3 regions of the Xenorhabdus budapestensis genome follow, and region 2 is predicted to be linked to each of the others. Evidence: predicted binding sites of a transcription regulator. Region 2 holds the regulator's gene; each other region holds the start of a gene.
What was found. The regulator LexA, encoded in region 2, represses DNA repair genes until DNA is damaged. The targets are predictions, from matches to a motif close to TNCTGTATGTACATACAGNA.
Positions count from the first base shown of each region.

Region 1: a site for LexA is predicted at 3,555-3,574, ahead of uvrA (excinuclease ABC subunit UvrA). Genes of this name have one in related genera too.
Region 3: a site for LexA is predicted at 7,953-7,972, ahead of mutH (DNA mismatch repair endonuclease MutH). Genes of this name have one in related genera too.

Region 1 is NZ_CP072455.1:1,044,906-1,055,907, forward strand. It holds gene HGO23_RS04755 (disulfide bond formation protein B) at 1-229, opposite strand, end outside; gene HGO23_RS04760 (DUF5993 family protein) at 242-400, opposite strand; gene uvrA (excinuclease ABC subunit UvrA) at 661-3,492, opposite strand; gene HGO23_RS04770 (single-stranded DNA-binding protein) at 3,806-4,324, shown strand; one part of gene HGO23_RS04775 (IS1 family transposase) at 4,646-4,892, shown strand; one part of gene HGO23_RS04775 (IS1 family transposase) at 4,892-5,358, shown strand; gene HGO23_RS04780 (GNAT family N-acetyltransferase) at 5,775-6,488, opposite strand; gene HGO23_RS04785 (IS982 family transposase) at 6,600-7,484, shown strand; gene HGO23_RS04790 (cyclic peptide export ABC transporter) at 7,546-9,156, opposite strand; gene budA (acetolactate decarboxylase) at 9,704-10,402, shown strand; gene HGO23_RS04800 (MBL fold metallo-hydrolase) at 10,481-10,735, opposite strand; gene HGO23_RS04805 (MBL fold metallo-hydrolase) at 10,756-11,002, opposite strand, start outside.
Region 2 is NZ_CP072455.1:1,229,047-1,240,048, reverse strand. It holds gene lysC (lysine-sensitive aspartokinase 3) at 1-244, opposite strand, end outside; gene pgi (glucose-6-phosphate isomerase) at 559-2,205, shown strand; gene ubiC (chorismate lyase) at 2,389-2,916, shown strand; gene ubiA (4-hydroxybenzoate octaprenyltransferase) at 2,930-3,787, shown strand; gene plsB (glycerol-3-phosphate 1-O-acyltransferase PlsB) at 3,873-6,341, opposite strand; gene HGO23_RS05610 (diacylglycerol kinase) at 6,479-6,850, shown strand; gene lexA (transcriptional repressor LexA) at 6,969-7,586, shown strand; gene zur (zinc uptake transcriptional repressor Zur) at 7,719-8,183, opposite strand; gene HGO23_RS05595 (hypothetical protein) at 8,390-8,527, opposite strand; partial or broken gene HGO23_RS05590 (IS5 family transposase) at 8,680-9,467, shown strand; gene HGO23_RS05585 (NACHT domain-containing protein) at 9,439-10,599, opposite strand.
Region 3 is NZ_CP072455.1:3,559,370-3,570,371, forward strand. It holds gene lpdA (dihydrolipoyl dehydrogenase) at 1-818, shown strand, start outside; gene HGO23_RS15665 (GNAT family N-acetyltransferase) at 883-1,530, opposite strand; gene acnB (bifunctional aconitate hydratase 2/2-methylisocitrate dehydratase) at 1,884-4,481, shown strand; gene HGO23_RS15675 (YacL family protein) at 4,640-5,005, shown strand; gene mscS (small-conductance mechanosensitive channel MscS) at 5,174-6,046, shown strand; partial or broken gene HGO23_RS15685 (LysE family transporter) at 6,271-6,540, shown strand; partial or broken gene HGO23_RS15690 (IS6 family transposase) at 6,581-7,256, opposite strand; partial or broken gene HGO23_RS19995 (hypothetical protein) at 7,452-7,542, shown strand; gene mutH (DNA mismatch repair endonuclease MutH) at 8,211-8,900, shown strand; gene HGO23_RS15705 (hypothetical protein) at 9,154-9,552, opposite strand; gene def (peptide deformylase) at 9,765-10,271, opposite strand; gene HGO23_RS15715 (trans-sulfuration enzyme family protein) at 10,524-11,002, opposite strand, start outside.

The DNA.
Region 1 (11,002 bases), 180 kb from region 2:
AAAAGCTGTAGTGAGCGTTTTTAACACCAAAATAGATATTAAACAGGAAACCAAAGCCAATCATCATGATGCCTGCACGTTGCAACAGACATAGTGGGCAGGGAAGTTCAAAATGTGCCAGTTGATAATAAAATGCCACGATTAGAATGGCACAAATACCAAATAAACCAAGTATATTCAATGTAATGGCAGGATTAAGATTGCGAGATGCTGACATAGAATTATTCATTATGGCCTCCGGTTAGAAAGAAAGATTCAGTGCATCAGTAGCATGATATTTAAACCAAAATACCGTAATGATTAATAAGACAAACCAAAGCGTATAGGTCAGTTTCTTCTTGCCGGTAACAACAGTAGCAATCATAACTAACGCAATTAAAAACGGTAAAAACATATACATATTTAATCTCCAATATAAGTTAACAAAATATATAATATCATTATGAAATAAATTTACCTATAATGTGAACACAGCATCTTTAAAGGTCCAGCAATAATATTAGAACAACAATATCAGACTGATCTAAATAGGATTATTTCGTTGATTATTACAGCCAGAAAGGTGTTTGTTGCATTAAAAAATATTAGAATAATTTAATAAATAAAAAAAGCCTCTCCAGACGGAGAGGCTTTTTGTTGATTATTATTGATGAGATAGTATTAATTTTTATTGAGTATCTGCTTAAGGAAACGTGCTGTATGAGATTTTTCACATTTTGCCACATCTTCTGGCGTTCCTGCCACTAATATATCTCCGCCACCACTACCACCTTCTGGGCCAAGATCGACAATCCAGTCCGCAGTCTTGATAACATCCAGATTGTGTTCAATCACTACAATGGTATTTCCCTGATCCCGTAATTGATGTAGAACTGACAACAGTTGTTGGATATCAGCAAAGTGTAATCCAGTTGTTGGTTCATCAAGAATATAGAGTGTTTGACCTGTACCACGTTTAGATAACTCGCGCGCCAGTTTGACCCGTTGTGCTTCTCCACCGGAGAGTGTGGTGGCAGACTGTCCAAGACGAATATAGGAAAGGCCAACATCCATTAACGTTTGCAATTTACGGGCAAGGGCAGGTACTGCATCAAAAAAGCTACGGGCTTCTTCAATAGTCATATTTAGCACTTCATTGATATTCTTGCCTTTATATTTGATCTCCAACGTTTCACGGTTATAGCGCTTTCCTTTACACTGATCACAGGGAACATAAATATCAGGCAGGAAGTGCATTTCCACCTTAATTACCCCGTCCCCCTGACAGGCTTCACAGCGTCCGCCCTTAACATTGAAACTAAAACGACCTGGTGTATAACCACGTGTTCGGGATTCAGGTACGCCAGCAAACAGTTCTCTCACTGGTGTAAATACACCGGTATAAGTGGCGGGATTTGAGCGAGGAGTTCTGCCGATCGGGCTTTGGTCAATATCAATGACCTTATCAAAATGCTCCAGGCCTTGAATATCCACATAAGGCGCAGGATTAATATTGGTTGCGCCATTTAACTGACGTTGTGCGATTGGGAATAAAGTATCGTTGATTAACGTCGATTTACCGGAGCCTGAAACCCCCGTGATACACGTGAACAAGCCGACAGGTAGTTTTAATGTCACTTTTTTCAGGTTATTGCCCTTCGCACCAATTAACTTCAACATCTTGCTAGGATCAGCAGCGATTCGTTGTCCCGGGATAGTAATCTCACGTTCGCCACTCAGAAATTTCCCTGTGAGAGACGTTTGGCTTGCCATGATGTCATCAATAGTTCCTTCGGCAACGACTTTACCGCCATGAACACCCGCTCCCGGCCCAATATCAATAATATGATCAGCGGCGCGAATAGCATCCTCATCATGTTCAACAACAATAACAGTATTACCTAAATTACGCAGATGCAGTAAGGTTTCCAGCAAACGTTCATTATCACGCTGGTGGAGACCAATGGAAGGTTCATCCAGAACATACATCACGCCAACCAGACCTGCACCAATTTGGCTTGCTAACCGGATACGCTGGGCTTCACCACCGGAAAGGGTTTCTGCTGAACGGGAAAGTGTCAGGTAATTTAAACCAACATTGACCAGAAACTTCAGACGATCACGGATCTCTTTCAGAACTTTTTCAGCAATTTTGGCTCGTTGCCCGTTCAATTTGATGTTTTGGAAAAACTCCATCGCATGACCGATGCTGAAATCAGAAATCTGTGGCAGTGTGGTATTTTCGATAAAAACAAAACGCGCTTCTTTGCGCAGACGGGTTCCTTCACACGAAATACAGGAACGATTACTAATATATTTGGCTAATTCTTCCCGTACAGCGGAAGATTCTGTTTCTTTATAGCGGCGTTCCATATTATGCAGAACACCTTCGAATGGGTGATTACGGACAGTTGCATCCCCACGATCATTGGTATATTTGAATTCGATAGATTCCTTACCTGAGCCATACAAAATTGCTTTTTTAATGGCAGGACTTAATTCATCGAATGGTGTTTCTATATCGAATTTATAATGGTCTGCCAGAGATTTCAGTATCTGGAAGTAATAGAAATTACGGCGATCCCATCCACGAATAGCGCCACCTGCGAGAGAAATACTGCTATTTTGCACCACCCGGTCAGGATCGAAAAACTGTTGAACCCCTAAACCATCACAAGTAGAACAGGCACCTGCCGGGTTGTTGAAGGAAAATAAGCGTGGTTCCAACTCGCTCATACTGTAACCACACATTGGACAAGCGAAATTGGCAGAGAAGATCAACTCTTCAGCCTGAACATCATCCATATTGGCAATGACAGCCGTACCACCGGAAAGCTCTAAAGCGGTTTCGAAAGATTCGGCCAGACGCTGAGCCAGATCCGGGCGTACTTTGAAGCGGTCAATGACAACTTCAATCGTATGTTTTTTCTGCAATTCTAATTTGGGTGGATCGGAAAGATCACACACTTCACCATCAATACGGGCGCGGATATAACCTTGCGTAGCCAGATTTTCCAATAGCTTGGAATGTTCTCCTTTACGCTCCTTGACTACCGGAGCTAATAACATCAAACGTTGCCCTTCCGGTAATGTGAGAACATTATCTACCATCTGACTAATGGTTTGTGCGGCCAGTGGAATATCATGTTCGGAACAACGAGGCTCGCCGACACGGGCAAACAGCAGACGGAGATAATCGTGAATTTCTGTGATTGTACCGACGGTTGAACGCGGGTTATGAGAAGTTGATTTCTGTTCAATGGAAATGGCGGGAGACAGGCCTTCAATATGGTCGACATCCGGTTTTTCCATCAGTGATAAAAACTGGCGGGCATATGCAGAGAGTGACTCTACATAGCGACGCTGGCCTTCTGCGTACAGTGTATCGAAAGCCAGAGAAGACTTACCGGAGCCAGACAACCCCGTAATGACTATCAGTTTGTCACGGGGAATTATCAGGTTGATATTTTTGAGATTATGGGTGCGGGCGCCCCGAACTTCGATGTTATCCATTTACCATTACCCAGATTATTTATCGTGCTCAACTAAAAAACGCATTATTATTGCACAAACTATCCTGAATGGATATACAGTAATAACAGAGATTCATGCTGTAATAGTTACAGTGTATATCAAGCACTTTCAGTTGTTGTGTAGCCGATAAGGGTAGAACAACATGAAAGAGAAAGGATATAAAGTACGATGCGCTTCGCAAAGTATAATATAACGGGTTTTAGTTTAAAGTTAGCCCTCGCATGATAAACTACTTTGCTTATAATTATAGAAGTCCGTTTTTAGCAGAAATCATTTCATCAGGAGTATTCCAATGGCCAGCAGAGGCGTAAACAAAGTTATTTTAGTGGGTAATTTGGGGCAGGATCCGGAAATTCGCTATATGCCGAATGGCGGTGCCGTTGCCAATATTACTCTGGCAACGTCCGATAGCTGGCGTGATAAGCAAACCGGTGAGATGAGAGAGAAAACCGAGTGGCACCGTGTGGTGATTTTCGGCAAATTGGCAGAAGTCGCAGGTGAATATCTGCGCAAAGGCTCTCAGGTTTATATTGAAGGCGCTTTGCAGACCCGTAAATGGCAAGATCAGAATGGGCAAGACCGTTACACCACTGAAGTCGTGGTCAATCCTATCGGTGGAGTAATGCAGATGTTGGGCAGCCGTGGTGCAGCACAGGATGCACCAGCACAAGGCGGCTGGGGACAGCCACAACAGCCACAAGCTTCCCAGCAATTTAGTGGTGGCGGTATGCCATCGTCTCGTCCGGTACAGTCTCCTGCTCCGCAGAGCAATGAGCCACCAATGGATTTTGATGATGATATTCCGTTCTAGGATCTACCTTAGACAATAAGTGTAAAAAATATTACGTAATACCCTTATTTATAAGGGTATTATTGTTTTTATAGTATAAATTTTATGTAAAAAAATAATTGACGTATTCTGGGATATTGTATGCCTTGAAAAAGTGTAAATATTTGGTGTGCGTATGAATATAGATTATAGAATAACAACATTTTTAATGGATAGTGGTGAGCGATACTGTTTGATCATAGATCGCTTAAGTAAGCTCCCGTTATATTACCCAAACTTATTTTGGTCGTGACTCTAAAGCGTTAATTTGATATTCTTGTGTTTTTTTAGTGGAACCCACATGTGACTGTCAAGATAGAAGTTGTTTGCCGATATTGCGGTCAAACCGAACCTGTACGTAAACACGGGACAGGTAAAGCAGGCTTCCCGCGCTATTATTGCAAGGATTGCCGGAAAACCTTTCAACTTAACTATCGTTACAATGGCCATAAACCTGACATGAAAGAGAAAATTGTTGATATGGCAATGAATGGCTCTGGTGTGAGAGACACTGGCTGCGTTTTAGGTGTCGGTATCAATACGGTAATACGCACTTTAAAAAACTCTCGCCAAAACAAGTAACAACGAGACAGGCCGTTTACGAAGATGTGACTCTCATCTGTGAATTAGATGAACAATGGTCTTTTGTGGGCAACAAAAAACAACGCCATTGGCTTTGGTATGCGTTTGATACAAAAAGAAAACAGGTCATAGCCCATGTATTCGGTCCGCGAACCGATGCAACCTGCCGAAAATTGCTCGACTTACTGACCCCTTTTAGCATTCGTTTCATCACGACGGATGACTGGGGGAGTTACACCCGAGAAATTGAGTCTGAAAAGCATTTAGTGGGAAAAATTTTTACTCAACGCATTGAGCGGCATAATCTCAATCTGCGTATTCATATCAAACGATTGGCAAGAAAAACAATTTGTTATTCACGTTCGATAGAAGTCCACGAAAAGCTGATTGGTGCATATATTGAAAAACATCATTACAACGCTTTGGAGTCATGACCCAGATATTAATACACATGAAATAGAAACTTCTGAAATTGATGCGCTTGAAACCCAATTCCTTCGTGATGAAATCATAGTGGGTATCGGAGGAGTAGCGTTTTTTCCATAAGCTCCCCCGCATTCCTGCCATCCGGTTTGGTATCATTCCGCTATTATAGCCGCGTTTATCTCATTCTACGCCTGACACTCAATTCCAGGGCGCAAGCACACTATTTTAGGTGCTTTTCGAGGATTATTATTTCTTAAATATCAACTTTAATAGTGTTTTTATCGAGTGAAATTTAATCATAAAAGCAATTCATTACACTCTTTTAGCAAACAAAAGAGTTAAAAAACAATATTGATATTTTAAGTTCAAATATTAATCAAAGTATGCTCGCGCCCTGCACTCAATTCTGGTAGTGAAGCGTGAATTACTTCTTTTTTGTATCTAACGAGGCAATTTGCTTCCCATCTGGGTAAAAGTTTTCAACTGACAACCAAGCTTCAAAATTAGGTTTAATCTTCATAAACTCATGATCTAACATTGAAAACCATGCAGTATCTCTATTGTGCCCTTTAATTACTGCTGCTTGTCTAAAAACACCTTCAAATGTAAAACCGAATCGTAGTGCACTTCTTTTTGATGCCTCATTTAGATTATTGCACTTCCACTCAACTCGACGATAACCGAGATCTTCAAATGCATATTTAATTAATAAATATACAGACTCTGTAGCCATTCTTGTTTTTTTCAAAAAATTAGAAAATATCACATAGCCAATCTCTATAACGCCGTTATCTTTATCAATCCACATCATCGCAATAGAGCCAACCGCCTTGCCAGAACGGATATCAATGATAGAAAATTGATACGGATCAACACCATTAGATATGTTTCTCAAATAAGAAATAAACTCCATTTTGTCTTTGAAAGGCTTTGCTGGCTGAGGCAAATAAGTCCAGTCGCTAAAGTTAAATGGCTCACAGAAACACTTATAAAGTTCATCCCCATGATTATTTATATCCATTGGTATTAGCTGGCAATACTCACCAGTCAGAGTATTACCATCGGGGAGATCAGCTCCATGCCAATCAGAAACAGGGAAACCTATTAACTGACCAAATTCATTCTTAAATAATTCCATAATTTTCACTCTTCCTATTTAACCCGAATTCTGGATAAAGAATTGACGAGGGGCCTGTTCCAGGAGCAGTGTTTTGGTGTGCGCCGAAACAGCTCCGGGGAGGAACAGGCCATGGATAACTTAGTTGAAGTTTTCTGTAATGTCGATGATTTTTGCCACTTTTTTATCCCACAGTGGACACAATTTTGTCTTGATAATGGATACCGCCTGCGCCGCAGGAAAGGCCATATGTATCCCAGTGAAATCATGACCATTTTGATCCTCTTTCACATGTCGCATTACCGTCACTTTAAAGCCTTCTACTTGGAATTTCTCTGGAAATATCATCACCCTGATTTCCCCACCTTGCTCAGTTATACCCGTTTCGTCAGTGTCGCGCCTTCCGTTTTGGTTCCTCTGTGCAGTTATCTGACTAAATTAAAAGGAAAACCCACAGGCATTGCTTTTATTGATTCCACCAGTTTGAAAGTTTGCCATAACATCCGCATTCCCCGCCATAAGGTCTTTCAGGGGATAGCCCAACGCGGAAAAACTTCAATGGGTTGGTTTTACGGTTTTAAGTTACATTTGGTCGTCAATCATCAGGGGGAAATTCTGGCGCTTAAAGTGACTGCCGGTAATGTGGATGATCGGGAGCCCGTTCGCGAATTAACAACAGAATTAACGGGATCTCTTTACGGTGATAAAGGTTACCTCAGTCAAGAGCTCGCGGACGATTTAGGCAAAACCGGTGTCACTTTCATCACCCAAAAGCGCCGAAACATGAAAGCCCGTCTGCAAGCTGCATGGGATAACATAATGTTATCAAGGCGTTTTATCATTGAAACGATTAATGGACAATTAAAAATAATTTCTCAAATAGAACACTCGCGCCACCGAAGTGTAAACGGATTTTTGCTGACTGTTTTAGGTGGGCTGATTGCTTACTGCCTTAAATGGAAAAAGCCATCACTGAACATTTTCTATTCGGAAAACGATTTTTCAATGACAGCTTAAACAGAATTCGGGTTAATTAAAAAACAATAAAATAATAAGTTTTATCGAATCCTGTAGGGATTTAGATATCCTTTATATATCCATCTTCTATCTTCACTACTCTATCTGCCACTCCAAAATAAGAGTCATCATGAGTAATAACAATAACGGTTTTGCCACGCGCCTTCAATTCAGGTAATAATTCTGTATAAAACACCTTTTTAAAAACCGGGTCTTGATCTGCCGCCCATTCATCAAAGATATAAACAGGACGATCCCCTAAATAAGCAGATACTAAAGCTAATCTTTTACGCTGACCAGTAGATATATTTATGGTAGAGAATTTTCCATCTACTACTTTTACTTTATGATCCATGCCCAATTTCTGAATGTAGTGAGTGGCTTTATCAGTAATATGTGAATCTACAGTGAGTAATTCTTCAAACAAGTGAAAATCAGAAAAAACAGCAGAGAAAAATTGTCGATAATACTCATTGTTAGAAGAGTTCATTGATACACCATTTAATACAACAGAGCCTGAATCACATTGAAACAAACCAACCAACAACATTGCCAAAGTGGTTTTACCGCTGCCATTACCTCCTATGATAAAAACAATCTCTTCATGGTGTATTTTAAGATTTAATGGCCCAAGAGTGAATTGGCTATCGTCCTTATCACTCGAATAGTGATGAACAACATCTTGTAATTCAAGTAATACCTTATTTTCATTTACTTCTAAGAAAGGATTAGGCTTATCAGAATATACAATCTGAGATTCCTGCAAATATTTATCTAGCTGCCTCATTCTTTTCAAGGATACTTCTGCCATACGTAACTCGGGTATAGCTCCCATAACTTCACCAATAGGGCCAACTAAAAAGAGCATAACCAAGACTACCGTGACAAGAACACTTGGTTCAGATGGCCACCAAATGGGTACCACAAAAACCATAAAACCAATTATTACGTAAAACATAGTATCTGCTGAATTTATTAACCATGCCCATCTGGTATGACCCTTTATAAATATTTTTCTTAAATTCTCAGCGCCATGCATAATAACTTGATTAACAAATAATTTACCACGATGAGTATTTAACTGAAGCTCCTTACCTCCACTTATAAAATTCTGAAAATTAAGATAAATACCATCAACCTGCTCTCTGACCTTGTCCAGCATTTGAGAGGGTTTTTTCTCTAAAATGTGAAATCCATACATCAGTGTGCCGAAACACACTGTCAGCACCAAAAATAGCACCCAAGAGACCCAGGCCAAATAACTAAGACAAGCCACAATAAGAATGGTATTACCCAATACTATTGGCGCAGACCTACATGAATCTGAAAACACATCAACATCTTTGGTTAAAACAGCTAACAGACCATGGTGTCCAAGCTCTTGCTGCTTTTTAAATGGTGTTCGCAGTAGTTTATTACTAAGACTGATACGTAGTGATAATATTGCAGATTGGGTCAAATGTAGCAACGCAATCTCTGCAGCAGCTTTACTAAAAAAATAGACTAAACATAATATAAAAAAAACATATGAAATAGAGTAACCAGGAGACTCAATTGCTTTGCTCACCAGACCAACCAGTGAGGCTGCAGCACCTCCAGCGACTAATGCGCTTACCATAGAAAAGCACAGTAATTTCAAAGAGTAAGCACAAAGATACCTAATTAAATTCATAATAATCCATTCTCATTATTAGTGCACTATTAATAGTAATATCAATATAAAGAATCAAGTTTTTCCTAATTAGATTTCATTCCACAGCTGAACACAACTTAAAGTGCAGAATACCAAAACCATTTAATAAACAATGTACATTCCGACGAAATATTATTTTTTTATTTTTCTAAATTTAAATGTTAATTTTTATTAATTATTTAAGTGGCTATTCAAGATGAATAAGATTAAAAATGAGTTGATGTGTCATCAAGAATTATTAGTTAAATTGATAAGATATATCTCCTTTAAAGTAGAATGTGATTTAAATTTCATTAATTAATAAATATAAAGTATGAAGATAAAATACACTTATTTGATATATTAATGATTGGTGTGGGAAGGAATTAAAATTGCTAGTAGAAAATATAATTGTCTTGACAATGACTAATGGCTAGCGATATTAATTCATTATGCAGTAAAAAATCTGAAATATTCATTTGATATATCTAATCTATCCAATAGATTTAAAATTTCAGCATATACAGCAAGTAGTAAGAGAGGGCATATGAATAGCCGAATAATAAATCAGTATTCCACCATACATGCTTTGATGTCGGGCGTTTTTGATGGAATGTTTACAGTATCGGAAATCAGTCAAGGTGGCTCATTTGGTATTGGCTACTTACATGCACTCGCAGGTGAAATGATTGCACTGGATGATACTTTTTTTGAAATTCAGGGGGTGGGTAATGTGCGTCGGTTCTGTGATCACGAGCAGTTGCCATTCGCACAGTTGACATATTTCAATCCTAATGAACAGTTTCCCGTTTCGAATATCAACAAAAAATCTCTTTATTCCGAATTATCCACTCAGGTAAATATTGATAATATTTTTGCTGCGATAAAGATTGAAGGGAATTTTAAAAATATCTGGTTTCGCCGTATGAATTACCAGGAAAAACCCTTTATTGAAGCAGTTACAGAGCAATCCGAAGAGACATTGCATGATATCTGCGGTGTGATGGTTGGGTTTTGGACACCAGATATCTTTCACGGTGTTTCTGTTGCAGGGTTTCATATTCATTTTATTGATGAAACCCGGACAAATGGCGGGCACGTTCTTGATTTTGAGTTACATAATGGTCTTTTAAGTTATGAGTTAAAACAAGATATAAATATCCATCTGCCAGATAATAGTGAATATCTTAATGCTGACCTAAAAATCAATAACCTGGATGATGTTATTAAAAAATCTGAAGGATGATAATGAACTGTAGAAAAATGATATTTTTTATTCTCACTTAAGGCAGGGAAAGAGCAACTTCAATCCCCGCACTGGACATCAGTTACTTGTTTTTAAGAGGCTTGAATATTCCACCGGAACCCAATTATATCCCTGTTCCTCTTTACGAATATGTCCGATACCAGGGAAGGGTAAATGGGCACCGTCAATTACCCATTGATGATGTGAGGCTTTTTCGAAAATAGATTTACGTGCTTCAATGGCTTTATTGTTATCCACATCAAATTCAATAGAAATTTTTGGATGTGCCAGTTGTACCGCATAAAAATGTACGATATCACCCAAAATCAGCATGTGACTTTTGCCTGAATGTATCAAGTATGACCGGGTGTATGACCAAAAGTGGATATTGCTTTGATGCCGGAAATAATCTCTTCTCCACTTTTAAAAATACGAAATGCCTTTGCAGCAATATACGGTGCAACAGCTTTCTGAACCATGTTAGCGAATGACTGATTTTTTTCTGAAATTGAAGCTACAAGCTGAGGGTTCAACCTGAAATTATTTTCTGCCTCAGAAATATATACGGTCGCATTTGGGAATATGGCTTTACCTTCCAGT
Region 2 (11,002 bases):
TCATTGCATATTGAATATCACGGATCTGCTTCAGGCACTTCTCCCGTTTATCTTTATCGCAACCAGATGCTAATGTGACTAATAGATTAGTGACACCAGCGGAAGCTGATAAAACAACTACGCGAACATCTCTGTTTGCCAAAATAATATCAGCACAGCTATTCATGGCATCAAAGTCCGCCACACTGGTACCACCGAATTTTGCAACAACATACTGCGAGTAGGGAGAAGATACTGCACTCATGGATGATAGCCTTCTGTTTTAGGAGTAAAGAGTTAGTTTAGAAATAGAGAGTTAGAAATATCGGGTTAGCTTTGTTGAGTCAATGCTTGAGAATTAAGCATCAATATCTTTCATGATCAGAATGAAATTATCGTTTTTTCCTATATATCCAATGGATGCCAAATTTGAAAGATATAAGCAATTAGAGCTGGAAATAATGACTTATTTTGACCAATATCAGTCAGTAAAAGGAAAAAGAGATCCATCACAGCATTAACTTGTTACAATTCTGTGCATTCCTATTGTTTATCTACAGTTGACAGAGAGCATCATTCATGAAAAACATCAACCCTAGCCAGACCGAAGCTTGGAAAGTATTGCAACAACATTTTGAACAGATGAAGAATGTTCACTTACGAGATCTGTTTGAACAGGATAAGGCGCGTTTTGCAGCATTCTCTGCAACGTTTGACGATCAGATTCTGGTTGATTACTCCAAAAACCGTATTACCGCGGAAACATTGAAAAAATTACAAGCATTAGCGAAAGAAACGGATTTATCCGGTGCTATCCATAGTATGTTTTCCGGTGAAAAGATTAACCGTACTGAAGATCGTGCTGTGTTGCACATTGCTCTGCGTAACCGCAGTAATTCTCCAATTCACGTAGATGGGGAAGATGTTATGCCGCAAGTGAATACGGTGCTGGCAAAAATGAAATCGTTCAGTGAGCGTATCATTGGTGGAGAGTGGAAAGGCTATACCGGTAAGGCTATTACTGATGTGGTAAACATTGGTATTGGTGGCTCTGATCTCGGCCCATATATGGTGACTGAGGCGCTGAAAGCCTATAAAAACCACCTCAATATGCACTTTGTTTCCAATGTAGATGGAACCCATATTGTGGAGACATTGAAATTTCTGGATCCAGAAACCACACTATTCCTGATTGCGTCCAAGACCTTTACCACACAGGAAACGATGACTAATGCTCATTCTGCCCGTCACTGGTTCCTACAAAGTGCAGGTGATGAAGCATATGTCGCTAAACATTTTGCTGCGCTTTCAACTAATGAGAAGGAAGTCAGCAAATTCGGCATTGATCCACAAAATATGTTTGAATTCTGGGATTGGGTCGGTGGTCGTTATTCCCTCTGGTCTGCGATAGGCTTATCCATTGCACTTTCCATTGGTTATAATAACTTCGAGCAGTTGCTGAGTGGTGCTCATGCTATGGATAAACACTTTGAGCAAACCGCACCTGAACAAAACATTCCTGTTCTGTTAGCGCTGATTGGCATCTGGTATAACAATTTCTTTGGTGCAGAAACTGAAGCGATTCTGCCTTATGATCAATATATGCACCGTTTTGCTGCATACTTCCAGCAGGGAAATATGGAATCAAACGGTAAATATATTGACCGTAATGGCAATCCGGTAAATTATCAGACCGGGCCGATTATCTGGGGTGAGCCGGGTACAAATGGTCAACATGCCTTCTACCAGCTTATCCATCAGGGAACGAAACTGATTCCATGTGATTTTATAGCACCTGCAATTAGTCATAACCCGGCTGCTGATCATCACAGCAAACTACTATCTAACTTTTTCGCACAAACTGAAGCGCTGGCCTTTGGTAAAACTCAGGTGCAGGTGGAAGCTGAATTTGCTGCCGCCGGAAAAAATGCACAGGATGTGGCAAATGTTGTGCCATTTAAAGTGTTTGAAGGTAACCGCCCAACCAACTCAATTCTGTTGCGCGAAATTACACCATTCAGTCTAGGCGCATTAATTGCCATGTATGAACATAAGATCTTTGTTCAGGGAGCAATACTGAATATATTCTCATTCGATCAATGGGGAGTGGAACTGGGCAAACAATTGGCGAACCGTATTCTGCCTGAATTGCAGGGGGTAGAAGCCGTGAATAGCCATGACAGTTCTACAAATAGCCTCATTAACCGCTTTAAAGAGTGGCGTTAATCTGATTTTCTATTTTATTTAATTTTATATCCCCCCAATAACACCATTTGTTGGGGGGATATTTTTTGTAATTTCCATAACTTGTTATCAACTTTTTATTTTATTGGCCTGCAACATGATATCCTCAGATTCCATTCGTTGTGCTGTCGGAGAAATTGATGTTCTCCGCAATTGGAAAATGATATGGCAAATGACACAATATTAACTTCTACACCTATTCACTGGCTTTCGGCTGGTGAGGTTAATACTCCGAAAAATATTTTAGATTGGCTGATGGAAGTCGGTTCAATGACACATCGTTTTGAACAACATTGCCATCATGTAACAGTTGCACCATTTCGGGAATGTTTCATTACAGCAGCAGATATTGGCGATGAAAGTGAGCACTTACCTATAAGTGAAAAATATTGGTTACGTGAAATTGTCTTATATGGGGATAGTATTCCGTGGCTATTGGGGCGTACAGTAATCCCTGAGGAAACATTAACAGGACCAGACAAAAAGCTGGTGGATGTGGGAACCGTTCCACTTGGGCGTTACCTGTTTAGTGGCAATAATCTGACGCGGGATTATATTCAAATAGGTCAACAAGGACAGCGTTGGGCGCGGCGCTCTTTGCTGCGGTTATCAGAGAAGCCTTTACTACTTACAGAAGTTTTTTTGCCGGGATCACCTGTATATAAAATAAATAATATGAAAAAGGAGAAATAGATTGGAGGTCAGTATGACGCAAAATAAATGGCGCGCCTATTGCCGTTTAATGCGTATCGATAAACCCATTGGCGTATTATTGTTATTATGGCCAACCTATTGGGCATTATGGATAGCAGCAAAAGGTATGCCGAACTTACATATCTTGCTGGTTTTCACTCTGGGCGTCTTTTTCATGCGGGCGGCAGGATGTTGTATTAATGATTTCGCTGATAGGAAATTTGACGGGCACGTTGAACGGACAAAATTTCGTCCGCTTCCCAGTGGTGATATCAGCGAAAAAGCATGCAAAATTTTGTTTGCTACACTTGTGTTGATCTCTTTTGCGCTTGTATTGACACTGAATAAAATGACGATTGCTTTATCCTTTGTCGCGTTAGGGTTGGCATGGTTTTATCCTTTCGTTAAACGGATCAGTAACTTGCCACAAGTTGTGTTGGGTGCAGCTTATGGCTGGTCAATTCCTATGGCTTTCGCAGCAGTAAGTGAGTCCTTACCATTACAGTGTTGGTTATTATTTTTGGCGAACATAATCTGGTCTGTAATCTATGATACTCAGTATGCAATGGTGGATCGTGATGATGATCTGAAAATCGGTGTGAAATCAACGGCAGTGCTGTTCGGGCACTTTGATAAGTTAATTATTGGTACTTTACAATTCGTTATGCTGGCAATTCTCGTATCGGTTGGTTGTATAGTGAATTTAGGTGGAATGTATTACTGGACAGTATTATTGGCAGGAGCGCTCTTCATCTATCAACAAAAACTGATTTCTGACCGTCAGCGGGAGTCTTGTTTTCAGGCATTTATGAACAATAACTACGTTGGTTTTATTTTGTTCCTCGGTATTCTTTTCAGTTATGTTTTTTAAGGGAACGGGCGGTAGCACCGCCCGTTAATCTTTTCTTTTTCAGCACGATCAGCTTAAGAATAATTCTTTTCAGAATATCAATGTGTTATTCCTGATTTTCATCTGCTGGTTTTTGGTCATTATGCTCAGGAGGCATGCTGACACTCTCGATGGTCAGACGGATCTCTGGAGACATTAACTTACTCAATACCTGATAAAGTGCATGGGCACTTATGGTAACCATGTTACCGTTATCGTGGATATAACCTTCTTCACGCAATGTATTCACTGAGCAAGCGAAAACCGCTTTATCAAAGAATTCCGGCGCATTGATTCCATGTAGCACTGATAAACGTTGTGCCAGCATCCGGCTCTCTTTCTCCAATGTACCTCGGCTGATATCGGGAGTTGCATTCAATAGAGAAAGCGTGATGGCATAGCGTTGTAACGTTTCCCGGATACCTGCTGCCAGCAATTGCAATGGACGAATACGCGCAGGATTGAGTACCAGTATTTCCTGCTCTTTATTACAAATCAGGTATTGACGTGCCAGTTCATCAATCAATGTATTAACCACATCAGGCAACTCTTTCTTGCTATAACGCATGAAAAGTTCTTGCTTAAGCAGAGGATAAATCAGTTGTACCTGCCTAAGCAACTCACTGCGGCTGATACGACGGTGATGCATCACAATGCTGGAAATCAAAGATGGCAGAATCAACAGATGTTGGATATTGTTGCGATAGTAGGTCATCAGTACCGCGTTTTCGCGAGGCAGGATAATAATATCCCCAAGACCATCTTTTTCGACCTCAAACTTATTCATCCGTAAAGCATGATCCAACAGTTCTTCTGCTGTTTTTTTCGGTACTGTGACATCATTCGCGTAAGAAGTATTACGCAACAATTGTATATAGCAATCTAATTGTTCAATCAGCTGTTCGCGAGTAAGTGCTCGCTGACGTGATGACAATAAGGCTGTGCTACATAAATTAATTGCGTTTGCGGCTGCGGCGTTATTGATGTTAACCATAATATTACCAGCCAGCTTACTGACTGTTGGTGTCAACCATGCCGGGCGCTGCGCTTCTATTGGATCGATAGAATCACGCCATTCTGGAACATGTTGGTTCAGATATTGTACTAATGGGATTGGTTCACCAAAGTTCACATAGCCTTGCCCCAGATTACGTAGTTTACGTAACCCACGAACCATCTGGAAAAACCCTTCTTTTTCTTTGGTTGCGCCCCGTAGCTCTTTGGCATAAGTCGTAACCTCCATCACATGTTCATAACCGATATAGATTGGCACAATGGTAATAGGGCGTGATTCTCCGCGCAGCATTGTCTGTAATGTCATCGAAAGTGTACCGGTTTTCGGATCGAGCAGGCGGCCTGTCCGGGAGCGTCCTCCTTCAACAAAATATTCAACAGAATAACCACGGGAAAACAGTTCTCCCAGATATTCGCGGAAAATTGTCGAATAAAGTTTGTTGCCTTTAAAAGTGCGGCGGATAAAGAACGCACCAAGGCGGCGGAATATCGGCCCTGCTGGCCAGAAATTCAGATTAATACCGGCTGCAATATGTGGTGGAACTAGCCCCTGATGATAAAGCACGTAAGAGAGCAGCAGATAATCCATATGGCTGCGATGGCATGGAACATAGACCAGCTCATGACCATCTTGAGCCAATTGGCGGATCCGTTCGGCATTATGGACATTGATGCCCTGATAGAGCCGGTTCCACGTCCAGCTTAAAACACGGTCTGTTATGCGTACAGTTTCATAGGAGAAATCCGCTGCAATCTCTTCCAGCATATTGATAGCGTTCTGTTTTGCTTTCTCTGGCGAGATTTTCTTACTACGGGCTTCATCGGCAATGGCTTTTTCAATGGCCTTGGATGCCAGTAACTTTCTGAACAGATCCTGTCGGGCAGGTAAACGTGGCCCGACTGCTGCCAGACGTTGACGGGAATAGTGGATACGTGCAACACGGGCAAGTTTATTGGCAATAATCGTATCCGTACCATGGTCATCGGCTATACTGCGTAATGAAACAGGCGTGGAGAAACGTACAAAGCTATCCCGACCGAGCCACAGGATTGCAAAAAACTTCTGGATCCCATTAAGAAGGCGCAATTGTGGTGCTGTATTTGTTTCTTGTCCTTCACGCCCCGGGGAACGTCCAAACATCACGGAAACGGGCACCATCTGAATATCCAGATTAGGGTTATTGCGATGTAAGTCCAGATAAGAATGAAAAATCTTTACGGATTCATGCTTAGGCGCATAGCAGCGGAACACTCGTGGGCCGTCATCAATAAAAACACAACTTGGAAGCTGTGCATCATCAATATCTAAAGGGTTTAACGGATCTGGTAGATCTTGAGCCAGACATTGTTGACGTAAAGTCAATAAGTCGGCTTTTGAATGATACGGAAGCACATACAAAATAGGCCGGGTCGTATCAAGACTCAACTCTTGAATGGGAGCCGTTGGAATAAGTTTACTTTTTACTAAAAGTTTTATCGGAAAATTCAATAATTTATAATATATTTTACGCCAAGCTGACATAACTGCTTTAAGCCTCTTATTAGCAATGCGTCGCAAGCATACCAGAAACAAATTTTGAGATCTGTGGAAATAAGATAATAATAAGAGCTAAAAGTTATATGATCTTAAAACTATTATGATTATTGAAGAAAATTTTTATGGCGAATCAATCAACAGGCTTGAACCGTATTATTAAAGCGGCGGGATATTCAGCAAAAGGGATTAAAGCTGCGTGGCAGAATGAGGCTGCATTTCGACAAGAGGTAATTTTAGCTGTCTTAGCGATTATTGTGGCATTTTCCTTTGATTTTGGCATGCTTGAGAGACTTTTTCTCATTAGCTCTGTCATATTGGTGGTTATTGTTGAAGTGCTAAACAGTGCAATTGAGGCTGTGGTTGATCGAATCGGCAATGAATATCACGAATTGTCGGGGCGAGCAAAAGATATGGGTTCTGCTGCCGTATTTTTAGCTGTTATTTTGGCACTGTTCATCTGGGTAACAATCATAGGGTCGCATTTTATACGCTAAGGTGATTTATTTTTCGTCAAAATTCGTTATTTAGCAGCTTTTACATTCTGACAGGTTCCCAATTCAATTTTAGCTGTATATACTCACAGTCAGACTGTATAAACAAACAGGGGGCGAAATGAAAGCATTAACTGCCAGGCAGCAACAGGTTTATGACTTGGTGCGTGATCATATTTCGCAAACGGGTATGCCACCGACACGTGCTGAAATTGCAGCACGCCTTGGTTTTCGTTCACCTAACGCAGCAGAAGAGCATTTAAAGGCACTGGCGCGTAAAGGGGTGATAAAAATTGTCGCTGGTGCTTCCAGAGGTATCCGTTTGCTGCTTGAAGAGGAAGATGAAGGTACGGGATTACCACTAATCGGTCGTGTTGCTGCTGGTGAACCACTATTGGCTCAGGAACACATCGAAAGTCATTACAAGGTGGATCCGGAATTATTTAAACCAAATGCTGATTTTCTATTGCGTGTTCGCGGTATGTCTATGAAAGATATTGGTATTATGGATGGTGATTTGCTTGCTGTGCATAAAACTCAGGATGTTCTTAACGGGCAGGTTATCGTGGCACGGATTGAAGATGAAGTCACAGTAAAACGCTTTAAACAAACAGGAAACAGAATTGAACTGATTGCTGAGAATCCTGAATTTGAGCCTATCGTTGTGGATTTACGCGAACAGAATTTTACCATTGAAGGATTGGCAGTTGGCGTTATTCGTAATGGGGATTGGTTCTGATTGTAAAAGCGTTACACTTTGTCATTTTGGGCGGTCATTTGTCATTGTTCCCGCGAATCAAACGTTTATATGGGAACTTGGAAATTAATAAACTTATCAGTGATGACCGCCTAATAAAACGGAGTTTAAAACTTATTCCGTACAAGAATTCATTTCATGGCAGGAAGAGCACAAGCCGTGAACTTCTATCACACTGTGCCGCAGATGAAATCCTGCATATTGCGCTAAATTTTGTATAGCTGATTCAATATTTTTAGCATCCCGTTCGGTAACAGAACCACAACTATCACAAAGAAACATAGCTGATGTATGGCAAGGTTCTTCAAAGTGGTGACAAATCACATAGCTATTCGTAGATTCTATTTTGTGGACAAAGCCTTGTTCCAGTAAAAACTCCAACCCACGATAGACCGTTGGTGGCTTTGCCTGTGGCTCAACTTCACGGAGCAGATCCAGCAAATCATAGGCACTTATTGCACCTGGTTGGGCTGAAATTAAACGCAGAATTTCAAGGCGTTGAGGTGTTAAACGAACCCCTCGTGACAGGCAGATTGCCTCAGCCTGTGTCAGTAACTTTTTTTGGTTGATAGTTTTCATTACATCTTTCACACCCAGCATATGCCAATGGTTGTAATGTTATCATGTTTTTCAATTCGTAGCTGAAATCTACTTAATGGTCATGACCCTATCATTCTTCTTTATTATCAATTAATAAATTAGTTTTCTTATCTTTTGCGGTAGATACTATGACTGTTAAATTGGGTTATTTACCAAATAGCTAAGCCAGCAATAACAACACCAATCTAGCCATTGATCTTATAAGCATAAATAGCAACAACAGAGCCTATTGCACTCCCCGAATAACATCTTGTCATATAAGCTGCGATCAGCCTGTTTCTTGCTTCTGGCAATACTCTATAAATGGTGCTTTGGTTAATCATATTTAACCCCTGTGTAGCTAAATCCAATGAAATAACTCCTGAAATTAATAAATAATTAGATTAGGGCGTGTTGACGTTTGAACGAGGGGATTTGAATGGCATGATAATTTGGTATCTTTATTTTTGCCAAAAAACTCGTAACCAGAACTATCATGCCAAGACCCATGTTATCAGACCCTGTGTGGGATAAGCTATTTGTATTCATGCAACAAAATCGGCTTGTCTACCATAAAAAAACGCATCGCCTAATGCTGGCAGGTATCCTTTTTCAAATGAGAACCGGGAGCCCTTGGCGGGAACTGCCTGTTGAATATGGGAAATGGAATACCGTTTTTAAGCGTTTTAATGCGGGGTCAAACAAAGGTGTTTTTGATTCATTATTCAAGGAATTAGCTAAAGATTCTGATACTGAATGGTTGTTCATTGATGGCAGTATTTTCCGTGCTCATCAGCACAGTTCAGGCGCGGTTTCAAAGGAGAATGAAGCGATTGGGAAAAGCCGGGGAGGACTCGACTAAAATCCATTTGGCCGTAGACAGTTATGGTTTGCCTGTTCATTTTGAATTATCCGAGGGGTAAACTCACGACATTGTGCATGCAAAAAGTTTGGTGGTGCAATCACCGCCCCCGGACTTTGTCATCGCTGACAAGGGGTATGATAGTCAGGCATTCAGAAATGATATCGAAGAACAAGGGGCAACGGCGGTTATTCCCTACCGAAAAAATAACCGAAACTCGGATAAAAAGAGGGATAAGGGTTTATCTCGTTATCGTCATTTAGTCGAAAATGCGTTTGCCAGAATCAAACATTTTCGTGCAATCGCAACAAGATACGATAAATTGGCACGAAATTACGCCAGCACATTGGCACTGGCATTTGTCATTTGTCATTTGTCATTTGTCATTTGTCATTATCTGGCTACCCATGTGGGGCGAATAAATGATGAATACAAAACGTTAACACGCCCTGGCAATTGAGACGGGTCACCGTTAGCAAGTACTGCATAAGGATCTAGATCAATAACTGCTTCTTGTATTGGTTTGCTTCCAAGAGCTGCCATCCAACTAAGAAGGCCTCTAAGTTCGTCTCTGACTGTCGAATTAGGGGCGATTATGGATAAGCACTGTGAAAGTGATAATCGGTTATTATCTGAGGTTAATCGTTTTGTTAGATATTTAGCAGCACAATACTCTGAAATGATCTTATGCACAGGTTGGTGCTGGTCTGCTTTGTCACCGGGTTTAAAAAGCCGAGTCGACAATATGTTTTCAATTTGACTTTCACCAAAAATAAGGGAGTCTAGCCGAGGATATAAGCGTTCAGAGTTTATATCACTTAAGCTAACTCCTTCAGAGCCAGATAATAATAATTTTGCGAAAACATCCTCAGCGAATTTAATTTTGCCCTCAAAGGGGAGTTCTCCCTTTGGAGATATATTTGGATTGTATTCTTTTGCTAAGTATTCAATTGTATGCTCAAAAATAGAATGCTTATTAGTGAATTTTCCCTCACTTGCAATATATGCAACAGCAAATAATTGCAAAAACTGGGGGTTTGGCAACAGTGGTTCTAAATCAAAGCGGGCAACTTCATCTTGAAAGGTTTTGAAATCCTTTTTAGGGACGTAGTTTTTGAAAAGTTGCTGTTGCTCAATACTGTTAAATGGCTCCATACGTACAACTAGAGGCTTACAGCCAAAAAAATCTGTAAAGCTCTTTGTACAGGCGTCATCCCATTCACTAGATCGACTAGATAGAAATACGACAGACGGTTGTAAGTCGCTTACTTTACCTAATAGCCGGTAAATGCCTGATGAGTCAATCTTTGCCAATTCATCAAAAGCATCAATAACGATGTGTTTGTTAAAACTGCTAGAGCCTATATGAAAGAATTTATTCGCAGAAATATTCCCCGTTTGCAGTTGGATTGCTAGGCTATTAAGTAGTCGTGTTTTACCTCCACTAGGTTCAGCTAAAACAACAATAAAATTAGAAGAAGCAAGAAGTTCTGACTCATTGTAAAAAATGTTGTCGCTGTATAATGTGCGTGGAAGATAAAACTCTGGGTTCATAAACGAAACTTAACTTTTATCCTATTATAGGATTGAATATGTAGTATTAGTCTAAAAATCTCTAGATGGCAATTCCTTCTATCTTTTATTATAGTTCTTCAGGCAAATCTGGCTTTGTGCTGATGCTTCAAGCACTCTTAAGGGAAGAAGCTCGGGCTAAGTTATTATTACCAACCGTAATACGATGCCACGTTTCTCGTTCAAACGAACTTTTCTTCAGAACCTAGAGGCTGTTGCACAGGAATGGTTAGGCATGATCCGTAACCGGGACTAACGGAGAAATCTTCCGGTGTCATATTGGATTCAGCGGATAATATAATGATGCCATGTTCTTGATTTGTGATTGCGACGTATAGATTAGGATAAGGGCGGCCATCCAGCCTGCCTGCATCAATTGATATGG
Region 3 (11,002 bases), 2.0 Mb from region 2:
TGGAAATGTTCGATCAGGTTATTCCTGCTGCGGACAAAGACGTTGTTAAAGTGTTCACTAAGCGTGTCAGCAAGAAATTCAACCTGATGCTGGAAACTAAAGTGACCGCTGTAGAAGCTAAAGAAGATGGCATCTACGTGACAATGGAAGGTAAAAAAGCACCAGCAGAACCTCAGCGATATGATGCGGTTCTGGTTGCTATCGGCCGTGTACCAAACGGTAAACTGATCGATGCTGGCAAAGCGGGTGTTGCTGTAGATGACCGTGGTTTTATCCATGTTGATAAGCAAATGCGCACTAACGTACCTCATATCTTCGCTATCGGTGATGTCGTTGGTCAGCCAATGTTGGCACACAAAGGTGTTCATGAAGGTCATGTTGCAGCAGAAGTTATCTCTGGTAAAAAACATTACTTCGATCCAAAAGTTATTCCATCTATCGCGTACACTGAACCAGAAGTTGCATGGGTTGGTTTGACTGAGAAAGAAGCAAAAGAGAAGGGCATCAGTTACGAAACTGCGACTTTCCCATGGGCTGCTTCTGGTCGTGCGATCGCATCTGACTGTTCAGATGGTATGACTAAACTGATTTTCGATAAAGAAACCAATCGTATTATCGGTGGTGCTGTTGTTGGTACTAACGGTGGCGAACTGCTGGGTGAAATTGGTCTGGCTATCGAAATGGGTTGTGATGCAGAAGATATTGCTCTGACTGTTCATGCTCACCCAACACTGTATGAATCAATCGGTATGGCTGCGGAAATGTACGAAGGCAGCATCACTGACTTGCCAAACCCTAAGGCGAAGAAAAAGAAATAATTCTTTATACTTTGCAGTAGGTTAGCAAAGATATTAAACGGCTTCCAAAGATGGGAGCCGTTACTTACAATATATGGCATTGCCAATTAAATAAAGAGCGGGATTTAGTTAATCGATAGCCATTAGGGATAACACTCCAGCGATTGCTTATTCTAGGGTCCAAACGCATTTCAACGGCTCCAAAATTAGAATTGCCTGTAAATACAAAACATAATCGTTGATAAATCGGTATGGCATAGCGCTCAGCGTAGAGTTTCAATATGCCTGAATGATTTAACGAAATGGAAAAATTCACCGCATGTTCAATCAGTAAACTTCCATATCCTTGACCGCCGGGATAGGTCAATATATATCCTATTAGATCAGCGGTATCGTATGAAATTACTGACGATGCTGGAATGAATATCATGATGCCAACCGGTTCAGGAGCACAAAAACAGACAAAATAACGATGCGTATTTATATTTCCTCCGATACTTGCATTAGTATAAATATTGTTTATTGAATTTGCCGTGTTAATAAATGATTGGTGTCTTCTCATATCGGGGTGAGCCAAAGCCTCATTTCGCTTTAACCCGTTCAGTGCTGATATCATGCCTTCTTTGGAAACTTCTTTGATAATCGTTTTATAATCGGGATAACTTCTTTCTTCAAGGATGGGGCTTAAATGAGAAGTAGATGGTATATCATTTCTTATTGGGATATTTGGCATAATATCCTCCATGACGACGCATTTTGTGTAACATTTGGTATTTTTTACTATTGCCTGACGGTATTTATTGCTTTTTTAGGCTAAAATAGCAACAAACAGCATTTAGTACTTTAATACACCTTTTAAGCTCATATATCCAGAATCTTATCACGGTCCAATGTTGATTTTATGTGAATGAATTAACATACCATTCAAATTTTGGTATGCTAATTGCTCGAAGCTCGGCATAATTTTATTAGTGTTATGTGAGCAAAATCCTCTGACCTGGCATCCTTGATGGTCATTTCATGGTGATCGTTACCGGATGCAGACAGCCGGGCATATAAAATGACAATGAGAGCGAGGAGTAAGTCGTGCTAGAAGAATACCGCAAGCACGTAGCCGAACGTGCAGCGCAAGGCATCGTCCCTAAGCCATTAGACGCAGCTCAAGCAGCCGCGCTGGTCGAATTACTAAAGAACCCAACTCAAGGTGAAGAAAATTTTCTGTTAGACCTGCTGACAAACCGTGTTCCCCCCGGTGTTGATGAGGCGGCCTATGTAAAAGCTGGTTTCCTTGCTGCGATCGCTAAGGGTGAAACAACTTCACCACTTGTTACGCGGGAAAAAGCCATTGAGTTATTAGGAACCATGCAGGGTGGGTACAATATTCATGCTTTGATTGACGCTCTCGATGATGAAAAATTGGCTCCAATTGCAGTGAAGGGGTTATCCCATACTTTGCTGATGTTTGACAGTTTCTATGATGTGGAAGAAAAAGCGAAAGCAGGTAATCCACATGCTCAACAAATTATCCAGTCATGGGCAGATGCGGAATGGTTCCTGGAACGCCCTGAACTGGCAGAAAAAATTACAATTACTGTCTTTAAAGTCACCGGTGAAACTAACACCGATGATCTTTCTCCTGCACCAGATGCGTGGTCACGTCCAGATATTCCATTACATGCCCTGGCAATGTTGAAAAACGCCCGTGAAGGTATCGAGCCTGATCAGGCGGGTGCCGTTGGCCCAATCAAGCAAATTGAAGAACTCAATAAAAAAGGCCATCCTCTGGCGTATGTAGGGGATGTAGTGGGTACAGGCTCTTCCCGTAAATCTGCTACAAACTCCGTATTGTGGTTTATGGGGGAAGATATCCCGTTTGTGCCAAACAAACGTGGCGCTGGTGTTGTATTGGGTGGAAAGATTGCACCAATCTTTTTTAACACAATGGAAGATGCAGGCGCATTGCCGATTGAGGTAGATGTTTCCAAACTCAATATGGGTGATGTTATTGATATCTACCCTTATAAAGGTGAAATTCGTCATCACAATACTAATGAAGTGTTGGCGACGTTTGAACTGAAAACTGATGTACTGATTGATGAAGTACGCGCAGGCGGTCGAATTCCATTAATTATCGGCCGTGGTCTGACAGCTAAAGCTCGTGAATCTTTAGGATTGCCACACAGTGATATTTTCCGTCAGGCAAAAGCGGTTGAGAAGAGCAGTCGTGGTTTCTCGCTGGCACAGAAAATGGTTGGCCGTGCTTGTGGTACTACTGGGATCCGTCCGGGAGAATACTGTGAACCGAAGATGACTTCTGTCGGCTCTCAGGACACCACTGGCCCAATGACTCGTGATGAATTGAAGGATTTGGCTTGCCTTGGTTTCTCGGCAGATCTGGTTATGCAGTCATTCTGCCATACAGCGGCTTATCCAAAACCTGTTGATGTGACGACTCATCATACTTTGCCTGATTTCATCATGAACCGTGGTGGTGTATCCCTGCGTCCGGGAGATGGAATTATCCACTCATGGTTAAACCGTATGTTATTGCCGGACACTGTAGGTACAGGTGGCGATTCTCATACTCGTTTCCCTATCGGTATCTCTTTCCCGGCGGGTTCTGGGTTAGTGGCATTTGCCGCTGCGACGGGGGTTATGCCGTTGGATATGCCTGAGTCTGTATTAGTTCGTTTTAAAGGCAAAATGCAACCAGGTATAACCTTACGTGATCTGGTTCATGCAATTCCTTACTACGCGATTCAGCAAGGTTTGTTGACTGTAGAGAAAAAAGGTAAGAAAAATATTTTCTCTGGCCGCATTCTGGAAATTGAAGGTTTGCCGGAACTCAAAGTTGAGCAGGCATTTGAGTTGGCAGATGCATCCGCAGAACGTTCCGCAGCAGGCTGTACGATCAAACTGGATAAAGCACCGATCATTGAATATCTGCAATCCAATGTTGTATTGCTGAAATGGATGATTGCAGAAGGTTATGGTGATCGCCGGACATTAGAGCGCCGTATCATCGGTATGGAAAATTGGTTGAAAGATTCACAATTACTGGAAGCAGATGCAGATGCAGAATATGCAGCAGTGATTGAAATTAATTTGGATGACATCAAAGAGCCTATTTTGTGTGCACCAAATGATCCGGATGATGCTCGCCTGTTATCAGAAGTTGCCAACAATAAAATTGATGAAGTATTTATCGGCTCTTGCATGACGAATATTGGTCATTTCCGTGCGGCTGGTAAGTTACTGGATCAACATAAAGGCCAGTTACCGACCCGCCTGTGGGTTGCTCCTCCAACGAAAATGGATGCTGCTCAACTGACAGAAGAGGGCTATTACAGTGTCTTTGGTAAGAGTGGGGCGCGTATTGAGATCCCTGGTTGTTCACTGTGTATGGGAAATCAGGCTCGGGTTGCAGATGAAGCGACGGTGGTATCCACTTCTACGCGTAACTTCCCAAACCGTTTAGGCGCGGGAGCCAATGTATATCTGGCATCTGCGGAGTTGGCTGCTGTGGCTGCATTGCTAGGTCGTCTGCCAAAGCCAGAAGAGTATCTGCAATTCATGGCTAAGGTTGATGAAACAGCGGCAGATACTTATCGTTATCTCAATTTTGATCAATTGAACCAATATACCGAAAAAGCAGATGATGTGATCTTCCAAACTGCTGTGTAAAAAATATATTGCAAAGACATGGGAGGCGGAGGCCTCCCTTTTTTATGTCTGTTTTTTGTGGCAAATTTTGTGTCAGTTTGTGGACAGCCTCTGAGGTGGAAATCGGAAATGTTTAAAATCCAGATGTGGCTGATATAACAAAAATGTGGAGGTATGTGATGGAATATGAATTTATGCAGGATGTCACTGGTCAGGTGATAACAAATTTCTCAATGGATCATGAAGCTATTGGTCACTGGTTGAATGAGGAAGTGAAAGGCGATTTGAGGGTTCTAGATAAAATAATTTCAGCATTGACGGATATAAAAGGTAGCGAACGTCAGTGGCAATTGAACGGTCATGAATACACACTGTTAATGAGTGAAGAAGAAATTATGATCAGAGCTAATCAACTCCAGTTTGATACAGAGATGCTGGAAGAGGGTATGAGCTACTATGATAATGAGAGCCTGGCACTTTGCGGTACAGATGATTTTATCGATATGTTGGTCATTTACAGAGATTTTGTTTTGCAAAACAATTAAAGGTAAGTGTTTATGTTCAACCAATGGCAGCTTTCTGCCATAATCGATATTTCATCACTTTTGTGTGACGTATTTGTGTGACATCGTATTGACTTTTTATTTATAAACAGGAACCTATGCTGTTAAGAGATTCTTCCCGGCAGGTTCCAACAAAAAAGGTAGGCTTTTATGGAAGAGATCAATCTATCAGGTGAGATTGGTAAGGCAGCTAATTGGCTTGTCAGTAATCAAAATCTACTTATCCAATATGCAGTGAATATTGTGTTTGCCATTTTAATTCTGATTGTAGGTTTGGCTGTTGCCAAACTGGCAAATAAAGCAGTGAAACGAATCATGACGCTACGTGGTATTGATGCGACTATTTCTGACTTTTTGTCAGCAATAATTCGTTATGCCATCATCGCGTTTACTATTGTTGCAGTGCTTGGAAAATTAGGTGTTCAGACCGCCTCTGTGATTGCCGTTATTGGTGCCGCAGGTTTGGCTGTCGGTCTGGCATTACAGGGTTCACTGTCAAACTTTGCCGCTGGTGTGTTGTTGGTAATTTTCCGTCCACTCCGTACTGGTGAATATGTCATTATTGGTGCAGTAGAAGGAACGGTTGTCCAAGTACAAATTTTCTCCACAACATTACGTACTACGGATGATCGTATTATTGTGATCCCTAACGGAAAGATTATTGCGGACAATATTATCAATACCAGCCGTGAACCAAACCGCCGTACTCAGATAATGGTCGGTGTAGCTTATGACGCTGATATTGATGAAGTAAAGAAAGTGTTGGGTGACGTCATCAAAGCTGATAAGCGCATTCAGCATGAGAAAGGTGTCACTATTCGGTTGCATGAAATGGCACCCTCATCACTCAATTTTATTGTGCGTGTGTGGACAACTAATGGAGATGCTTGGAGCGTTTACTGGGATCTGATGGAAAACTTCAAACGAGCTTTGGATAAACACAATATTGGTATTCCTTTCCCACAAATGGATGTTTATCTGCATCAACAGCAAGTTGCTCTACAGAAGAAAACGGATCAATAATCAATATACTTGGTGTGAGAAATAGAAGTACTCTCACACTAAGTCAGCACTGCTTAAATAGCTTGGGCGTGTCACTCTTTCTGCTCTATTTCTTCCAATACCTTTTAATTGCTCAATAAGTTTCTTTAATGATAGATAAGAAATATTCATTTCTACTAATGAATGAATTTTCCTAATATGCAGATAGAACTTATCTGATTGAATAAATATTAGGAATTTTTGGCATGTTTTCAACATTGATTCAGGGCTTTTTTCTCAGTGCTGCGATGATTATTCCACTTGGACCACAAAATGTTTTTGTGATGCAGCAGGGTAGTAAAAAACGGTTTCATTTGATGAGTGCAGCATTATGTTCTGTCAGTGACATTATTCTTATCATGGCAGGAGTCTTTGGTGGTAGTGCCTTGCTTGGGCAGTCAGCGTTTCTGCTGCAAGCTGTGACATGGGGAGGCGTTGCATTTTTGCTATGGTACGGATGGGGAGGTTCTGTCGCATTAACGACGGCAAATTAGCAAAAATTGCGGTGATTATTTTTTAGGCGAGCAGCAGATAGAAGTATTCTGCGGGAGAAATCGAGATCCCGTACTGTTGCACATACTGACCTTTGCTGAGCATGCAAAGCAATTCTATGCCCGCCAGCAGGGTCTGTCCCCAGCATCAGGCGGATACGCCGTTTAATCCGCCGATGATCCTGCTCTATCAGGTTATTCAGGTATTTGCTTTGCCGAATTTTGATACGATTTTTCTTCGGCTTGCCCGCATTGAGGCCAGCCAGCGCCGCTTTGTTGGCCCCGCTTTTATCGAGGGTCACGACCCCCGGTCGTCCGTGTTGACGAATGCCCTTGTTGAAAAAGCGACGGGCGGCATCGGCATCCCGGTTGGCGGTCAACAGGAAGTCTACCGTATTGCCGGCCGAATCCACCGCCCGGTAAAGATAGCGCCACTGGCCTTTAATTTTGATATCGGTTTCATCCATTCGCCAGCGGCCGCCAACCGCAGGCATCCGGCGTCGGTAACGTTTGACAATCAGTGGAACCAGTCGATGAACCCAGCGGGAGATGGTAGCGTGGTCAACCTCAATCCCCCGCTCCGCCATCATTTCCTCGAGATTGCGCAGGCTCAGGGCGTAGGCCAGATACCAACGAACACATTGGGCCATGATATCGACAGGATAATGGAGGCGTTTAAACGCGTTTCGGATCAGGGACATCGTTCTGGACTCGCTCAAAAACAGGGGAGCTTACCTGATGACCGCTTAATGCGACAGAACCTAAAATACCATTACTCAAAAAATCGGGAGTTAGTAAGTGAATTTTCTACTTATAAATGACTTTAAATCTGATTTATTATCGGTTTAATATAAGGAAATAAAAATTGATGATAAAATCAGTGGAGTTCCTCTTTTATGCTGAACCTTCGCTTGCAGCAACAATTCATCCATTTGTGGCAGCACTATCAGGATAAAAACCCTGAAACCACCCTACAGACACTCGCCGATAGTATGAGAGAGGTAAAAATGAACACTTTTGGATGGTTTGACTTTAAATCTGCATGGCTTACACCTCTGAAAGGATAATTCACAGAAAAAGCCAAAGTTATAAACAATTATAGTCTGACAATGATAATTTTATTCACTTTTTCTGTGGATATGTATGTGAAAAAGTCAGGGGTAAGACAGGTATAATTTTCTTTCGCATTTTACAATGTCTTATAAGATTAAATAAATACCTATTATTTTTCATTACGTTAATGTTTATATCTCCCTTTTTCACAACCTGTGCGATACATCACAATTTCTCGCGCTTCTCTCACTGAGCAAAGATCAACCAATGGTGAATTTATCCACAGGATATGCCTTTTAGTTAAACAAAAATTGCTTATTTTTGTAGAAAACTACCTTTGATAAGGCTGTAAATCAAACCAGTAATCCCACTTTTTACTACTTATCCCATAAATCTGTGGATAACATGGTGTAAGATCCTGTTTATTATCACTGGGAATAGGTGAACAATAATAATGAGTCTATTTTTAATACTGAAAATACACGTGAAAAAATCTTTTATATCATGCTATTATCAAGTCAATCAGTATACTAATAAACTTATAATGAACTTCCACAACCATGTGTTCATTTTTTGAACATCATTAAATATATCTTATAAACATGCAATTCATACCGCCGGTACCACCAGAAAATGAACAGCAATTACTCGAACGTGCCCAATCTCTGGCAGGTTTAAGCATGGGAGAGCTAGCCGCACAAGCTAATCTCCCTATACCACCTAATTTGAAACGTGATAAAGGTTGGGTAGGTATGTTGCTTGAATATTATCTGGGCGCAAATGCGGGCAGTAAACCTGAGCAGGATTTCGAACATATCGGTGTTGAATTGAAAACAATCCCGGTGGACAGAAAAGGTACACCTCTGGAAACAACCTTTGTCTGTGTCGCGCCTTTAACCGGAAACAGTGGTATCACATGGGAAAATTGCCATGTCAGACGCAAATTGTCACGTGTTCTATGGGTGCCTGTTGAAGGAGAAAGAGAAATTCCACTTTCTGAACGTCGTATTGGTTCTCCACTCCTCTGGAGCCCAAATTTGGTTGAAGAAGAACTACTAAGATGTGATTGGGAAGAGTTAATGGATTTAATTGTATTAGGTAAAGTTGAGAATATTACCGCCCGTTATGGTGAAGTACTCCAATTACGCCCGAAGGCGGCAAATAGCCGGGCATTAACAGAAGCTATTGGTGAACATGGTCAACCAATTATGACACTTCCCCGCGGTTTCTATTTAAAGAAAAGTTTTACAGCACCATTATTGGCCCGTCATTTTTTCGTAGGATCTGATTAACGCAGCCAACAAAACTACAACTTGAAAAACGAAGGGGATAAAACAGTTAATAATCATACCCAATATCGTTCTTCCATAATTCCGTATTGACTTAGATTTAATATAGCTCCATTCGTATTTATGGATACGCTAAGACCAGAAACTGCCGCTAAATTCACAATGGCATAATTATTTTTTGTCTGATTTATTGTAATCCTGCGGTGGCCTGGGTATGACCACCTTGCTTAACTTTCGGCATAATAAACCAAATTCATTACCTTTTTCTCAGTATAAAATGAAATTTAGTGTTATCCACTTGATCAATAACTAAGTCGAGCAGAGAGTTTGGAGATATCTTGATTTCAGTAATATCAATATGTCCCGAAGATGGATGGTAGTGAACATAGATAGTTCCAACCAGAGGATAACTACCATTATCCCTGTCCTGAATATAAATAGAACAAGTGATTCGATTACTACTCGCTATTGAAGGAATGTGGGCATACCTGATTTCATTTCCGGTCTTAACCGAAGAAACCTTCAAATGATTAATACCTTCTGCTTCAATCATCATCACATAATTACCGTCCTTAGCATCAGTGGTATCTATCAAGCTCAGGCTGATAATAAAATTAGATTGCTGATAAAATACAATTTCACTTGTCTCAATCACAATAACTCCCCTGTTTATTTCACCATCTAAACAATCACTCAAAAACCAAAACAATTTTATTGCCGCGATAGTTCAAAACCTATTGGGTATAGATTTTAAATCTTTTAATATGTATTTATAATGAATAATTTAAATAATACCAATATATAAATCACACTATTCAATAGTGTTGAAATGAAACTAAAGATACTATTTTCACTGGTAACAATCAGTTAATTTGCTCTGCTATTCAAATACTTTTTCACTTTTTTTAGCGCCATTTGTCTTTTTAATGGCGATAAGTAATCTATGAAGATAATACCATGCAGGTGGTCAATTTCATGCTGCATAACGATAGACAAAAAATCCTCACTTGCCACTGTAATAGCTTCACCATGCCGATCCAGAGCTTCCACCTTTACTTTTTCAAATCGCTCTACGTCTGCGTAATATCCGGGAATAGATAAGCATCCTTCTTGATTTATAGCCCGACGCTCTTTTTCAACGATTTTAGGGTTGATTAAAACCAGAGGTTGATTGCGTTCTGGTGAAATATCAATGACTAACACAGCTTCTTTTCTCCCCACTTGAGGAGCTGCCAACCCAATACCATTACCCGTGTCATACATTGTTTCCAACATATCATCAATCAGAGTTTGAACATCCTCTACATGAGTGACATCAACGCATTTCTGCTTCAATCTCTCATCAGGAATTGTGAGTATATCTAAAACAGCCATAACCATTCTCCTTTGTTCACGAGGCGGCTAAAACACCTCTTACGTCTGATTCAGAAAAAGTAGTATCTCTTCCCATCCGGATGGATTGAAAAATACTTTACCACTAAAAGGCAAGCACGCTATACCCAATAATGGATTTCAAGATAGAGGATACAGGCAATTTTAATCAAAATCGGTAAATTATAGTGATAAAAAATGCCAACCGAGAAACCCAGCCAGCATATGACTTTTTATTGTGACCTTATATTTTTTCTACAGATTTTCTGTTCCCAGCGCCTGCGACAAATCTGCAATCAAATCATCCGCATTTTCGATACCCACTGAAATACGAATTAGTTGTGGTGTAATACCTGCCGCCAGACGTTTTTCCAACGGAATAGAAGCATGAGTCATCGTAAATGGCTGACCAATCAGACTTTCTACACCTCCCAGACTTTCTGCCAGCGTAAATAATTTCAGAGCCTTAATCACCCTGTTCGTATAATTATTATCACCTTTCAGCACGATAGAAATCATACCACCAAACCCTTTCATCTGATGTTTTGCCAGTTTATGCTGAGGATGGGAGGCAAGACCGGGATAAAAAACTTTTTTTACTTGTGGTTGCTGCTCTAACCAATGAGCAATCTTCTCTGCGTTGCTGATATGTCGCTCCATACGCAGTGCCAACGTCCGTATTCCACGCAGGACAAGGAAGCTACTGAAAGGATCAAGAATTCCACCAATCGAAT